3 regions of the Kitasatospora sp. NE20-6 genome follow, and region 3 is predicted to be linked to each of the others. Evidence: riboswitches for the same ligand, from Rfam matches in the RefSeq annotation. Region 3 holds a riboswitch; each other region holds the start of a gene.

Region 1 (4,202 bases), on a different contig from region 3:
GGCTGACCGGGGTGTCGTACAGCAGGTGGTGGACGAACCAGAGGGTGGAGTTGGCGATGCCGTTGTAGGCCCGTGCGAAGGTGCCGGGCTCGATGTCCAGCATCCGGACGGCCTGGCCGCCGACGTCGTGCCCGGCGCGGTCCAGCCGGCCGTCCGGTGCCTGCCGGGCGGCCGTGCGGTCGGCGTCGCCGAGCGCGGCGCACACCCACACCGCGGACGGGTCGTCGATCGCGGACAGCCCCGAGACCAGCCCGCCGCCGCCTCTGCGGAGGGTCAGGGTGCCGTCGTCCTCGCTGGTGAAGGACACCGGGCCCCGGTTCGAGGCCACCAGGACGGGGGCGGCGCCGGACTGCTGCGGAGGTTCGAACGCGAGATCGGCCATATCCCCTAGCTTGCCGCCGGACCGGGGCGGCAAACCATTCGGCGGCGTTCCGGCCGGGTCGCCGCGCCGGCCGCTCAGCGCTCCCGGTACTCGGCGACCGTCCGCATCGGCGGCCGCTCCAGCGCCGTCACCGGGTGGGTGTGCGCGGTGAAGCCGCTGGTGCCCGGGTCACGGGTGAACTGCGTGAGCAGCGGGTGCACGAGGTCCTCGGCCGCCTTCAGCCGGTCCGCGCGGTCGAGCCGGTCCAGGGCGGTGCGGTAGATCGTGGCGGCCATCCGTCCGAGGGCCTGTCCGTCCTGGTGGCGGTGGTGCCGCACCCCGACGTCGACCTGCGCCAGCGCGTCCAGCCCGGCCGTCCCCAGGGCGTCGACCAGCAGGCCCAGCTCCACCCCGTACCCGGTGGGGAACGGCAGCCGCTCCAGCAGCGAGCGGCGCGCCGCGTACTCGCCGCCGAGCGGCTGCACGAAGCCCGCCAGCTGCGGCCAGTGCATGTTCAGCAGCGGCCGGGCGACCAGCTCGGTGACCCGGCCGCCGCCGGCCGGCACGACCGCGCCGTCGGTCTCCAGCGGCCGGTCGTACATCGCCTTCACCAGCTCGATGCCGGGATCGGTGAGGAGCGGGCCGACGATCCCCGAGACGAAGGCCGGGTCGAACTCGCGCAGGTCGGCGTCGATGAAGCAGACGATCGCGCCGGACGTCGCCAGCAGCGACCGCCAGAGCACCTCGCCCTTGCCGTGGACGGCGGGCAGCCCCGGCAGGATGTCGTCGCGGTGCACCACCCGCGCGCCGGCGGCCCGGGCGGTCTCCGCGGTGCGGTCGACCGAGCCGGAGTCGACCACCACCAGTTCGTCGACCAGCCGGTGGCGCTCCATCAGCTCCTCGCGGATCGCGGTCACGATCTCGCCGACGGTCGGTTCCTCGTCCAGCGCGGGCAGGACCACGCTGACCGTCCCGTCCCGTCCCGCCGCCCGTTTGGCGGCGAGCAGCAGCTCCACCGGGCGATCGGCCGCCGCCCAGGAGCGGCGGCGCAGCCAGGTCGCCACCTCCGGGAGGACGTCGGGACGGGGCAGCTCGGTCACGGTCTCGCTCCTCGTAACTTCTCGTCTCGCGTATCGGACGCGGGGTCTCGGCCCGCAGGCCTTCGGTTACAGTCTTCGTACTGCGGTCGCGCCTTCGCACGCCGGGGTCGCCGCAGCGCAGGACCGACAACTTCACAGAGCTCATCCAGAGGGACTGAGGGAACGGCCCGTCGACGTCCCGGCAACCTTCTCGCAGGGCGGTCACAGGCCCCCGCGGGACAGGTGCCAATTCCGTCCTGTGGCGCGCCCGCGTCACGGGGAAGATGAGGAGAGAGGCCTCCGCCACCATGGCTACCGCTACCCCTGCCACCGTTGACCTCGGCCCCGCCGCCGCGCTGTCCTGTCGCGAGTGCGGCACCCGCTTCCCGCTCGGACCGAGCTTCGCGTGCCTGGAGTGCTTCGGTCCGCTGGAGATCGCGTACGACTACGACGGCTACGACGCCGAGGAGCTCCGCAAGGCCATCGAGGCCGGCCCGGCCAGCATCTGGCGCTACGCCCCGCTGCTCCCCGTGCCCGCCGACGTCGCCGGCAAGCCCAACCTGAACCCCGGCTGGACCCCCCTCGTGAAGGCCGACAACCTCGGCCGTGAGCTCGGCTTCACCGCCCAGCTGCACGTCAAGGACGACTCCGGCAACCCGACGCACTCCTTCAAGGACCGCGTCGTCGCCTGCGCGATCGAGGCCGCCCGCGCCTTCGACTTCACCACGCTCTCCTGCTCGTCCACCGGCAACCTCGCCGGCGCGGTCGGCGCGGCCGCCGCCCGGGCGGGCTTCAAGTCCTGCGTGTTCATCCCGCACGACCTGGAGCAGGGCAAGATCGTCATGGCCGGCGTGTACGGCGGCGCCCTGGTCGGCATCGACGGCAACTACGACGACGTGAACCGCTTCTGCTCCGAGCTGATCGGCGACCCGATCGGCGAGGGCTGGGGCTTCGTGAACGTCAACCTCCGCCCGTACTACGGCGAGGGCTCCAAGACGCTCGCCTTCGAGATCTGCGAGCAGCTCGGCTGGCGCCTCCCGGAGCAGCTGGTCGTCCCGATCGCCTCGGGCTCCCAGCTCACCAAGATCGACAAGGGCCTGCAGGAGCTGATCAAGCTCGGCCTGGTCGAGGACCGTCCCTACAAGATCTTCGGCGCCCAGGCCGAGGGCTGCTCCCCGGTCTCCGCCGCCTTCAAGGCCGGCCACGACGTGATCCGCCCGGTCAAGCCGAACACCATCGCCAAGTCGCTGGCGATCGGCAACCCGGCCGACGGCCCGTACGTCCTCGACATCGCCCGCCGCACCGGCGGCACCGTCGAGGACGTCACCGACACCGAGGTGGTGGCCGCCATCAAGCTCCTGGCACGCACCGAGGGCATCTTCGCCGAGACCGCCGGCGGCGTGACGATCGGCGTGCTCAAGAAGCTGGTCGAGACCGGGCAGCTCGACCCGTCGAAGGAGACCGTCGCCATCAACACCGGCGACGGCCTGAAGACCCTCGACGCGGTCGCCGACTCCGGCCTCACCGCCACCATCCGCCCGACGCTGGAGTCCTTCCGCGCCGCCGGCCTCGTCTGAGCCCCCCTCACCACGTCCGCAAGGAGCACCGTATGAGCGCCACCGTCCGCATCCCGACCATCCTGCGCACCTACACCGGCGGCTCCGCCGAGGTCACCGCCGAGGGCACCACCCTGGCCGCCGTCATCGCGGACCTGGAGCAGAACCACGCCGGCATCGCCGCGCGCATCCTGGACGACGCCGGCAAGCTGCGCCGCTTCGTCAACGTCTACGTGAACGACGACGACGTGCGCTTCGCCGAGGGCCTGGAGACGGAGATCAAGGACGGCGCCAGCATCTCGATCATCCCCGCGGTGGCCGGCGGCTGCTGAGGCCCCGCCACGCGGACGGCCCCGGTCGCACCGGGCCGTCCGCGACGCGTACGCACCACCGGAGCCGCCGCCGGGAACGGAATGCCTTTTTCCGTTACCGGCGGCGGCTCCTGCCGTGCCCGGTGGAATTCGACGGGTCATGGGAGGAGTAGAGTGCCGAACGTGGCAGCGCCTCCCTCCGCGACGTCGCCCCTGAACTGCCGTAATACCCGGAATTCCCCGCGCGGCCGCGCCGGCCGGGCTGCGGGCGCCGGGCGCCCGGGCGGGCCGCAGGCCCCGTCCGCCCGCTGAGACGCCGCACGAAGGGCGCCAGGGCGAATCTGTCAGGCAAGTGTCAGAATTCCTGCAGCGTTATGTCGTGCTGCGCCCGTTATGTCCCGCGCGAATTGCGAAGATATGGCGCTTTCATCCCGTGATATCCCCCGGGATGGTGCGGGAATTCCCAGAAGTTGGCTCTGTTGCACAGGGCTCCTGTCCGGATACATTCAGCCGCGGTCGACGCATTCACCCGCCTGTCGGCCCCCTCCGCGGGGGCTCGTGCGGTGGTCTGCGGCGTACAGGCTGTGCCCAAGGGGGGGTTCCCTCGGGCCGGCCCACCGGACCTGGGAACGCATCCTGCGGACCCGTGAATGGCCAGCACAGCACAAGGGGAGTTCGGAATGGCTCAGGGCACCGTCAAGTGGTTCAACGCGGAGAAGGGCTACGGCTTCATCGCGGTCGACGGTGGTGCGGACGTCTTCGTCCACTACAGCGCGATCCAGATGGACGGCTACCGCACCCTCGAGGAGGGCCAGCGGGTCGAGTTCGAGATCTCCCAGGGTCAGAAGGGGCCGCAGGCGGACATGGTCCGTGCTGCTGCGGCCTGACACTGCGA
Region 2 (4,202 bases), on a different contig from region 3:
CACCAGCTCGGTCATGACCCTGCACCCCGGCGACGTCATCGCCACCGGCACCCCCGCCGGCGTCGGGCCCCTCGGCCACGGCGACCGTGTCGTGGTCGAGATCGAGCGCATCGGACGGCTGGAGGTCGGCGTGGACGGCTCCCGCGGCACGCCCTACGCCGAACGCCCGGGACGGGCCTCGAAGCGCGCCGCGCAGGACTGACGGCACCTCCGGACACCAGGGCAGTGCCGCCGAAACGTAGACTCGCGGACGGAACGGCCGCGCTCGCGCGGCACCCCTCGGTGGAGGAAGACGAGACCATGGCACGGGCACGCTCACTGGAACTGGACCACTACGTCGGGCACCTCATCCGCCGTGCCGAGCAGGTCCACACCGCACTGTGGGCCACCCACGTGTCACGGGAGATCACCTCCCAGCAGTTCGCGGTCCTGAACGCCCTCGCCCGGCAGCCCGGCATCGACCAGCGCACCGTCGCCGCAGCCATCTCCCTGGACCGCTCGACGGTCAACCACATCGTCCGGAGGCTCACCGACCAGGGCCACGTCACCCAGGTCCGGGACGAGTCCGACCGCCGCCGCACCCTGCTGAACCTGACCCCGAGCGGCAGCCGTCTTCTGGAAACCCTCATCCCACCCGCCGAACGCATCAACGAACGGCTCCTGGAGGCCCTGCCGGAACCCGAACGCGCCACGGCAGTGGACATCCTGCGGAAAATCGCCTGCATGGACGACACCCTTCCGAACGAGGACGCCCGCCCGGCCCGGTGACCGGCCTCCTCCGGTCCCGGCGCAGCGCCGGCAACCACGCGGGGAGCGACGCCGGACTGCGATGTGCGCTGCCGCTACCCGCGGGTGTGTCCGGCCAGCGGCTCCGCCCCGTAATCGGTGGTAACGCCGTGTGGCGATCGCCGGAGAACGGGAGGGTGAGCTCGGCGTCGTCGCCCTCGGCCGGCGTCAGAGCAGGTGCGCGAACTCTCGCGCGAAACGGGCGAGTTCGGTCATCCCGGACGGATCTTGGCGAGTTCTCCCAGGAGTTCGGTGTCCTTCGGGAGGAAGTTCGACAGTCTTCCGCACCACGTCTCCCCGGCGGTACCGGTCTGCGCCCGGCACGCCGGGATCGAGCGGATTCACGACCTGGTGTCCGAACTTCCGGGCATCCGCGGGCCGCACGCCGGCCCGTCCGTTCCGGCTTCCGCCCACTCCCCCTTGACCCGGCCCGAATTGTTGATCTAACTTCGTGCCACGCCACGAGTTCCGGTGTGCAAGCCCTGGCTGGCCGGACAGCAACCCTCCGTCGCGGTGGGGTGCTCCAGGTGAAGGCTCGGCGGGAGACCTCCCGCAAGCGCGCACGACACCGGCACCCGTGCCGGACCGACCCCGACCGGGAGGACGAGGGTGCCCACGGCTCTGTACAGCCGCCGCCACATCGACCTGCTCATGGTCTCCAGCTCCCTGTGTAGCTGAGCACGACAGCACCGTCCGTCCCCGCCGCTGTCCCCGACAGCCCGCGCCGCGGACTTCTGCACGTCCTGTCGCCCCTCAGGCATCGCGCCACCCCGCGTCCGGGTCCGCGTGCGCATCGCATGCGCACGCGCACCGCCGACGCGCCGTCCGCGCATGCCGCCGCACCTGCGAACCCGGAGACCAGCCATGCACGACTCACCTGCCGAAGAAGGCATTCCGACCACGCCCGCGTCAACGCGCCGCCGCAGCCTTGCCACGCTCGCGCTGACCGCCGCCGTCCTGGTCACCGCCGGCGCCTGCACCAGCACCAGGTCCGGCGGGACCGCCTCCGCCGACACCGCCGCCTCCGCCCTGACCATCGGCACCACCGACCAGATCGTCAGCCTCGATCCGGCCGGCTCCTGGGACGCCGGCTCCGGCACCATCCAGGACGAGGTCTACACCACTCTGCTCAGCGCCAGGAACGGCACCTCCGACGTCTCGGCGAACCTGGCCGCCTCCGTCAAGCTGACCGCACCCACCCAGTACACGGTCGCCCTGAAGCCCGGCCTGAAGTTCGCCAACGGCCACGAACTGACCTCGTCCGACGTCAAGTTCAGCTTCGACCGGCAGCTGGGGATCGCCGACAAGAACGGCCCCTCCCCGCTGCTCTACAACCTCGCCTCGGTCGCCGCCCCGGACCCGGCCACGGTCGTGTTCACCCTCAAGTCGGCCAACGACAGCATCTTCCCGCAGGTGCTCTCCACCGGTGCCGGCTACATCGTGGACGAGGAGGTCTTCCCCGCCGACAAGGTCCTCGACGACGACGCCATCGTCAGAGCCAAGCCCTGGGACGGCCCGTACGGCATCACCAGCTACGCGAAGAACTCGCTCGTCTCCTTCCGGGCCAACGACGCCTACCAGGGCCAGCTGGGCAAGCCGAGGACCGCGCAGGTGCGGCTCAAGTACTACACCGACCCGAACAACCTGAAACTGGACATCCAGCAGGGCGGCATCGACGTCGTCTACCGCACCCTGGCCACCGCCGACCTGGAGGACCTGGCCACCAGGAAGGGCATCACCGTCCACACCGGCTCCGGCAACGGCATCCGCTACATCGTCTTCGACCTCAAGACCCAGCCTTACGGCAGCAAGACCGACCAGGCCGACCCCGCCAAGGCGCTCGCCGTCCGGCAGGCCGTCGCCGACTCCATCGACCGGTCCCAACTCGCCTCCCAGGTCTACAAGAACACCTTCGCGCCGCTCTACACCTCGGTGCCGGACGGCATCACCGGGGCCACCCCGTCCTTCAAGGGGCTCTACGGCGACAAGAACGGCGGCCCCTCCAAGGACGCGGCCGCCGCCGTGCTCGGCGCGGCCGGCGTGACCACCCCGGTCACCCTCAACCTCCAGTACAACACCGACCACTACGGCTCCTCCTCGACCGACGAGTACGCCCTGATCAAGACCCAGCTGGAAGCCACCGGCCTGTTCAAGGTCAACCTCCAGTCCACCGCGTGGGCCCAGTACGGCAAGGACCGGGTCGCCGACCTCTACCCGCTCTACCAGCTCGGCTGGTACGCCGACTACCTCGACGCCGACAACTACCTCGGCTCCTTCTTCTCCCGGGACAGCTGGGTCAACAACGGCTACGACGACCCGGCCGTGCAGGCGCTGATCAAGCAGGAGGAGACGGAGACCGACCCGGCCGCCCGCACCCGGCAGATCAAGCAGGTGCAGGACGCCGTCGCCGCGCAGGTGCCGCTGCTCCCGCTGCTCCAGGGCTCCACCGCGATCGTCACCCGCTCCGGCGTGCAGGGCGTGCCCGCCCAGCTGAACAGCGCCTACCGGTTCCGCTGGGCCGAGGTGGGCAAGGGCTGAAGCCGAAGCACCCCGCCCCCGAGAGACGCTGAACCCCGAGAGAATCCGACATGACGCTCGCTCGGTCCCTGAGCGGACGCCCGGAGCGCGGTCGGCCCCTGCTGACCGCGCTCCGCTCGCCGCTGGCCCGCTACCTGGCCGTCCGCTTCCTGCTCATCCTCCCGACCGTCTTCCTGCTGCTCACCGCGGTCTTCTTCCTGATGCGGACCACCGGCGACCCGATCACCACCGCCTTCGGCGACCGGCTCACCCCGGCCCAACTGCAGGAGAAACTGCACGCCGCCGGCTACGACCGCCCGCTGTTCACCCAGTACCTGGACTACCTGCGGCAGACCGCCACCGGCGACTTCGGCCGCACCGCCACCGACAACCAGGCCGTATCCACGGTCCTGCTCACCTACGGCGCAGCCACCCTCGAACTCGCCTGCTACGCCCTGCTGGTGGCCATCGCCGTGGGCGCCCCCGCGGGCATGGCCGCGGCCCGCTTCCGCGACCGCGCCCCGGACGCCGCGCTGCGGCTGGCCGCGATCCTCGGCTACGCCACCCCGGTCTTCTTCGTCGGGCTGCTGCTCAAACTGGTCTTCGCCGTCCGGCTCGGCTGGCTGCCGGTCTCCGGCCGCGCCTCGATCCAGGTGGAACTGGAGCTCCAGAACCAGTCCAGCACCACCGGCCTCTACCTGGTCGACGCACTGCGCAGCGGCGACGGCTCCGCCGTGGCCGACGTGCTGCGCCACGGCGTGCTGCCCGGACTGGCCCTCGGCCTGCTGCTGGCCGGCGTGCTGCTGCGGCTGGTGCGCACCAACCTGATCGTCACCCTGGACGCCGAGTACGTCGAGGCCGCGCGCTCCCGCGGCGTCGGCGGCCTGCGGCTGATCACC
Region 3 (4,202 bases):
GTCGGGTACCTGGAGTGCGCGACCACCCCCGCCGTGCTCCGCGCCCTGGAGAAGGGCGGCATCGACCTCTGCGTGCTCGACGGCGAGGCCGTCCCCGCCGGCGGGCTCGGCCTCACCCGCCAGCTGAAGGACGAGATCTACGGCTGCCCGCCGGTGCTCGTCCTCATCGGCCGCCCGCAGGACGCCTGGCTCGCCGCCTGGAGCCGGGCCGACGCCGCCATCGCCCAGCCGGTCGACCCGATGGCCCTCGCCGAGGCCGCAGCCACCCTCCTGCGCGCCCGGATCGCCCGGCGGACCCCCGCCCACCACTGACCGCTCCCGGCCGGCCGGAGGGCCGTCTCACCAGGAGAGAAGGGGCGGCCGGATCGGCCCGGCCGCCCGCCCGTGCTCGCTAGGCTGGCTCCATCCCTGTTTCGGTACCACCGGATGAGAGCTGGAGTCGGCCATGGTGAACGTGAACCCTGCGAACGGCGGCAAGGACCCCGTGCAGGTGGTCCGCACCTGGCCGGATCTGCTGACCTCGCTGCTCGCCGGCCAGGACCTCACCCGGGCCGACACCGCCTGGGCGATGGACCGGATCATGGCCGGCGAGGCCGTGCCCGTCCAGGTCGCCGGCTTCATGGTCGCGCTGCGGGCCAAGGGCGAGACGGTCGAGGAGATCGGCGGCCTCGTCGACGCCATGTACGCGCACGCCGAACCGCTCGACATCCCCGGCCCGGCGGTCGACATCGTCGGCACCGGCGGCGACCGGGCGAAGACGGTCAACATCTCCACGATGTCCGCGATCGTCGCCGCCGCGGCCGGGGCCAAGGTCGTCAAGCACGGCAACCGGGCCGCCTCCTCCGCGAGCGGCTCCTCCGACGTGCTGGAGAAGCTGGGCATCAGCCTCGACCTCGACGCCCGGCAGGTCGCCGCGGTCGCCGAGGAGGTCGGCCTCACCTTCTGCTTCGCCGCGAAGTTCCACCCCGCGATGCGGCACGCCGCCCCGGCCCGCCGCGACCTCGGCGTGCCCACGGCCTTCAACATCCTCGGCCCGCTCACCAACCCGGCCAAGGTCACCGCCCACGCCATCGGCTGCTTCGACACCCGGCTCGCCGGGCTGATCGCCGGCGTGCTCGCCCGGCGCGGCGCCCGCGCCCTCGTCTTCCGCGGCGACGACGGCCTCGACGAGCTCACCGTCTCCACCACCTCGCACGTGTGGATCGTCAAGGACGGTGCCGTCACGGAGACCGCCTTCGACCCGCGGGACGTCGGCATCGAGCTGGTCGGCATCGAGGCGCTGCGCGGCGCGGACGCCGAGTACAACGCCGCCGTCGCCCGGCGCCTCTTCGCCGGCGAGCGCGGGCCCGTCCGGGACGCCGTCCTGCTCAACACGGCCGCCGCCCTCGTCGCGCTCGACCTCACCGACGCGCCGCTCACCGGGCAGCTCGCGGCCGGCATCGAGCGGGCCGCCGCGGCGATCGACTCCGGAGCCGCCGAGGCCACGCTCAAGCGCTGGGCCGACGCCACCGCGCGCCGCTGACGGAGCCGGCAGGTGCGGGGGCGGCCGCCCCCGCACCTGCCCGGCCTTGACCGCTCCTCAGCTCTCGCCTAGAGTCCTCCACAGGTCATGAGTGGCAGCAACAAGCCCCAGCTTGCTGTCCGGCAACCCTCCGTCCGTGGCGGGGTGCCCTGGGTGAGGACCGGGCCGTGCGGCAAGTCGTCCGCGCGGCAAGCGCGGACCACCGGCGATGCATCCCCGGGGTCCCCACCTCGTGAGGAGCACCGCCATGTCGCTTTCCACCGAACTCTGCGCCCCGCTCGCCGTCCTCGGCCACGACGTCCAGGTGCCGCTCGCCTCCGGCGAGAAGGTCACCTACGCCGCCCTCGACTACGCCGCCAGCGCCCCCGCCCTCCAGCAGGTCTGGGACGACATCGCCGCGTACGCCCCCTACTACGGCAGCGTGCACCGCGGCGCCGGCTACCTCTCGCAGCTCTCCACCGACCTCTTCGAGCAGAGCCGCCGCACCGTCGCCGACTTCCTCGACCTGCGCGACGGCGACCAGGTCGTCTTCACCCGCGCCACCACCGACTCGCTCAACCTGCTCGCCGGGGCGCTGCCCGCCGGCACCCGCGTCTACGCCTTCGAGACCGAGCACCACGCCTCGCTGCTGCCCTGGCGCCACGCCGGCCTGACGGTCGAGTACCTGCGGGCCCCGCGCTCCCGCGCCGAGGCCGTCGCCGCCCTCGACGCCGCGCTCGCCGCGGGCGACCCCGCCGGACCGCGCCTGCTCTGCGTCACCGGCGCCTCCAACGTCACCGGCGAGCTGTGGCCGATCGCCGAGCTCACCGAGACCGCCCACCGGCACGGCGCGCGCGTCGTCCTGGACGCCGCCCAGCTCGCCCCGCACCACCGGCTGTCCGTGCGCGACCTCGGCGTCGACTGGGTCGCCTTCTCCGGCCACAAGCTGTACGCGCCGTTCGGATCGGGCGTGCTCGCCGGGCGCAGCGACTGGCTGGACGCCGCGGAGCCGTACCTCGCCGGCGGCGGCGCCAGCCGGACCGTGGCCCGCGAGGAGGACGGCTCCGTCGCCGTCGAGTGGCACCGGGGCCCGGCCCGGCACGAGGCCGGCTCGCCCAACGTCATCGGCGCCTACGCCATCGCCTCGGCCTGCCGCGCGCTGACCGCGGCCGGCTTCGACGCGCTGGAGGCCCGGGAGCAGGCGCTCGTCGAGCGGCTCACCGCCGGACTCGCCGGGATCCCGGAGGTGAAGGTGCTCAACCTCTTCGGCGAGGGCTCGGCCCGCGTCGGGGTGCTGTCCTTCGTGGTCCGCGGCTGGAACAGCTCGCACTTCTCGGCGGCGCTCTCCGCCGAGTACGGCATCGGCGTGCGCGACGGCCTGTTCTGCGCGCACCCGCTGGTGCGCACCCTGCTCGGCGGGGAGGACACGGCGCCGTCCGCGTGCGGTGCGCCCGAGCCCTCGCTGCCCGGCGAGCGCAGCCTCAACGCGATCCGGGTGAGCTTCGGCGCCGGCACGCCCGACGAGCACATCGACCGCTTCCTCGCCGCCGTCCGCGCGCTCGTCACCGACGGCGCCCGCTGGACCTACCGCAACGAGGGCGGCCGGTGCGTCGTCGACACCGCGGCCTGACCTACTCGTCCAGGCCCAGCGCGAACGCCGCCTCCAGATCGTGCTGCGAGTAGGTGCGGAAGGCGATCTGCGTCTCGGTGTGCTCCACGCCCGGCACCTTGTTGAGCCGGCCGGGGATCACCGCGGCGAGGTCCTCGTGGCGCCGCACCCGCACCATCGCCACGAGGTCGTAGCCGCCGGTCACCGAGTAGACCTCGCTGACGCCCTCGATCGCGGCGATCGCCTCGGCGATCTCGGGGATCCGGTCGACGCTGGTCCTGATGAGGACGATCGCGGTGATCACGGTGCGCGCTCCTGTGTGCTGGGGTGAGGCCCAGCGTATCCGCCGTCAGCTCGCGCGTCTGCCCTGCCGCAGACCCGCCGCCCGCACCGCCAGCCAGCCCGCGCTGAACCCGATCACGTGCACCAGGTACGCCACGCCCGGCACCGCGGACCCGACCGGCCACCACTGCAGCGCGAACCACAGCCCCAGCACCAGCCACGCGGGGAACCGCAGCGGCAGGAACAGCAGCACCGGTACCAGCGTCGTCACCCGCGCCCGCGGGTACAGCCGCAGGTAGCCGCCGAGCACGCCCGAGATCGCCCCCGACGCGCCGACCAGCGCCCGCACCGACTCGTCCGAGCCGGCCTCGGCCAGCGCGTAGCCGTACGTCGCCAGGTAGCCGATGCCCAGGTAGAAGAGGAGGAAGCGGGCCCGGCCGAGCCGCTGCTCCACACCGGGGCCGAAGACGTACAGGAACAGCACGTTGCCGACCAGGTGCAGCCAGCCCGCGTGCACGAAGAGCGAGGTGAGCACGGACAGCACCGGGATCTTGCCCGGGTCCGGGGTCGGCGTGCAGCCCTTCACGACCGGTGGCAGCGCGGCGAGCTGTCCGGCGTCCAGCGGTGCGTGGCCGAGGAGTTCCGCCGGCACCGCACCCCAGCGCTGTGCGAAGCGCTGCTCCGCGCACACCCGGGCGTCGCCGGTGCCGTACACCGGGTTGAGGCCGAAGCTCGGGCCGGCCAGCAGGACGAGCGTGCTGACCGCGATCAGCGCGTAGGTGACGTGCGGGGCACGGGCCGGTGCCGGGG

What was found. A riboswitch is a leader RNA that binds a small molecule or an ion and turns the genes downstream of it on or off. The one in region 3 is predicted to bind S-adenosylmethionine.
Region 1: another riboswitch for S-adenosylmethionine. It lies ahead of thrC (threonine synthase); the one in region 3 lies ahead of SNE206_RS28120 (aminotransferase class V-fold PLP-dependent enzyme).
Region 2: another riboswitch for S-adenosylmethionine. It lies ahead of SNE206_RS30215 (ABC transporter substrate-binding protein); the one in region 3 lies ahead of SNE206_RS28120 (aminotransferase class V-fold PLP-dependent enzyme).

The regions. Positions count from the first base shown of each region.
Region 1 covers NZ_BPRL01000004.1:69,751-73,952, forward strand. The annotation lists gene SNE206_RS04580 (trehalose-6-phosphate synthase) at 1-382, opposite strand, end outside; gene SNE206_RS04585 (glucosyl-3-phosphoglycerate synthase) at 457-1,461, opposite strand; SAM riboswitch class I at 1,600-1,731, shown strand; gene thrC (threonine synthase) at 1,749-3,017, shown strand; gene SNE206_RS04595 (MoaD/ThiS family protein) at 3,050-3,328, shown strand; gene SNE206_RS04600 (cold-shock protein) at 3,988-4,194, shown strand.
Region 2 covers NZ_BPRL01000055.1:32,441-36,642, forward strand. The annotation lists gene SNE206_RS30205 (fumarylacetoacetate hydrolase family protein) at 1-202, shown strand, start outside; gene SNE206_RS30210 (MarR family winged helix-turn-helix transcriptional regulator) at 301-768, shown strand; SAM riboswitch class IV at 1,244-1,351, shown strand; gene SNE206_RS30215 (ABC transporter substrate-binding protein) at 1,651-3,324, shown strand; gene SNE206_RS30220 (ABC transporter permease) at 3,375-4,202, shown strand, end outside.
Region 3 covers NZ_BPRL01000048.1:27,339-31,540, forward strand. The annotation lists gene SNE206_RS28110 (hypothetical protein) at 1-312, shown strand, start outside; gene trpD (anthranilate phosphoribosyltransferase) at 446-1,522, shown strand; SAM riboswitch class IV at 1,606-1,723, shown strand; gene SNE206_RS28120 (aminotransferase class V-fold PLP-dependent enzyme) at 1,770-3,131, shown strand; gene SNE206_RS28125 (Lrp/AsnC ligand binding domain-containing protein) at 3,133-3,414, opposite strand; gene SNE206_RS28130 (rhomboid family intramembrane serine protease) at 3,460-4,202, opposite strand, start outside.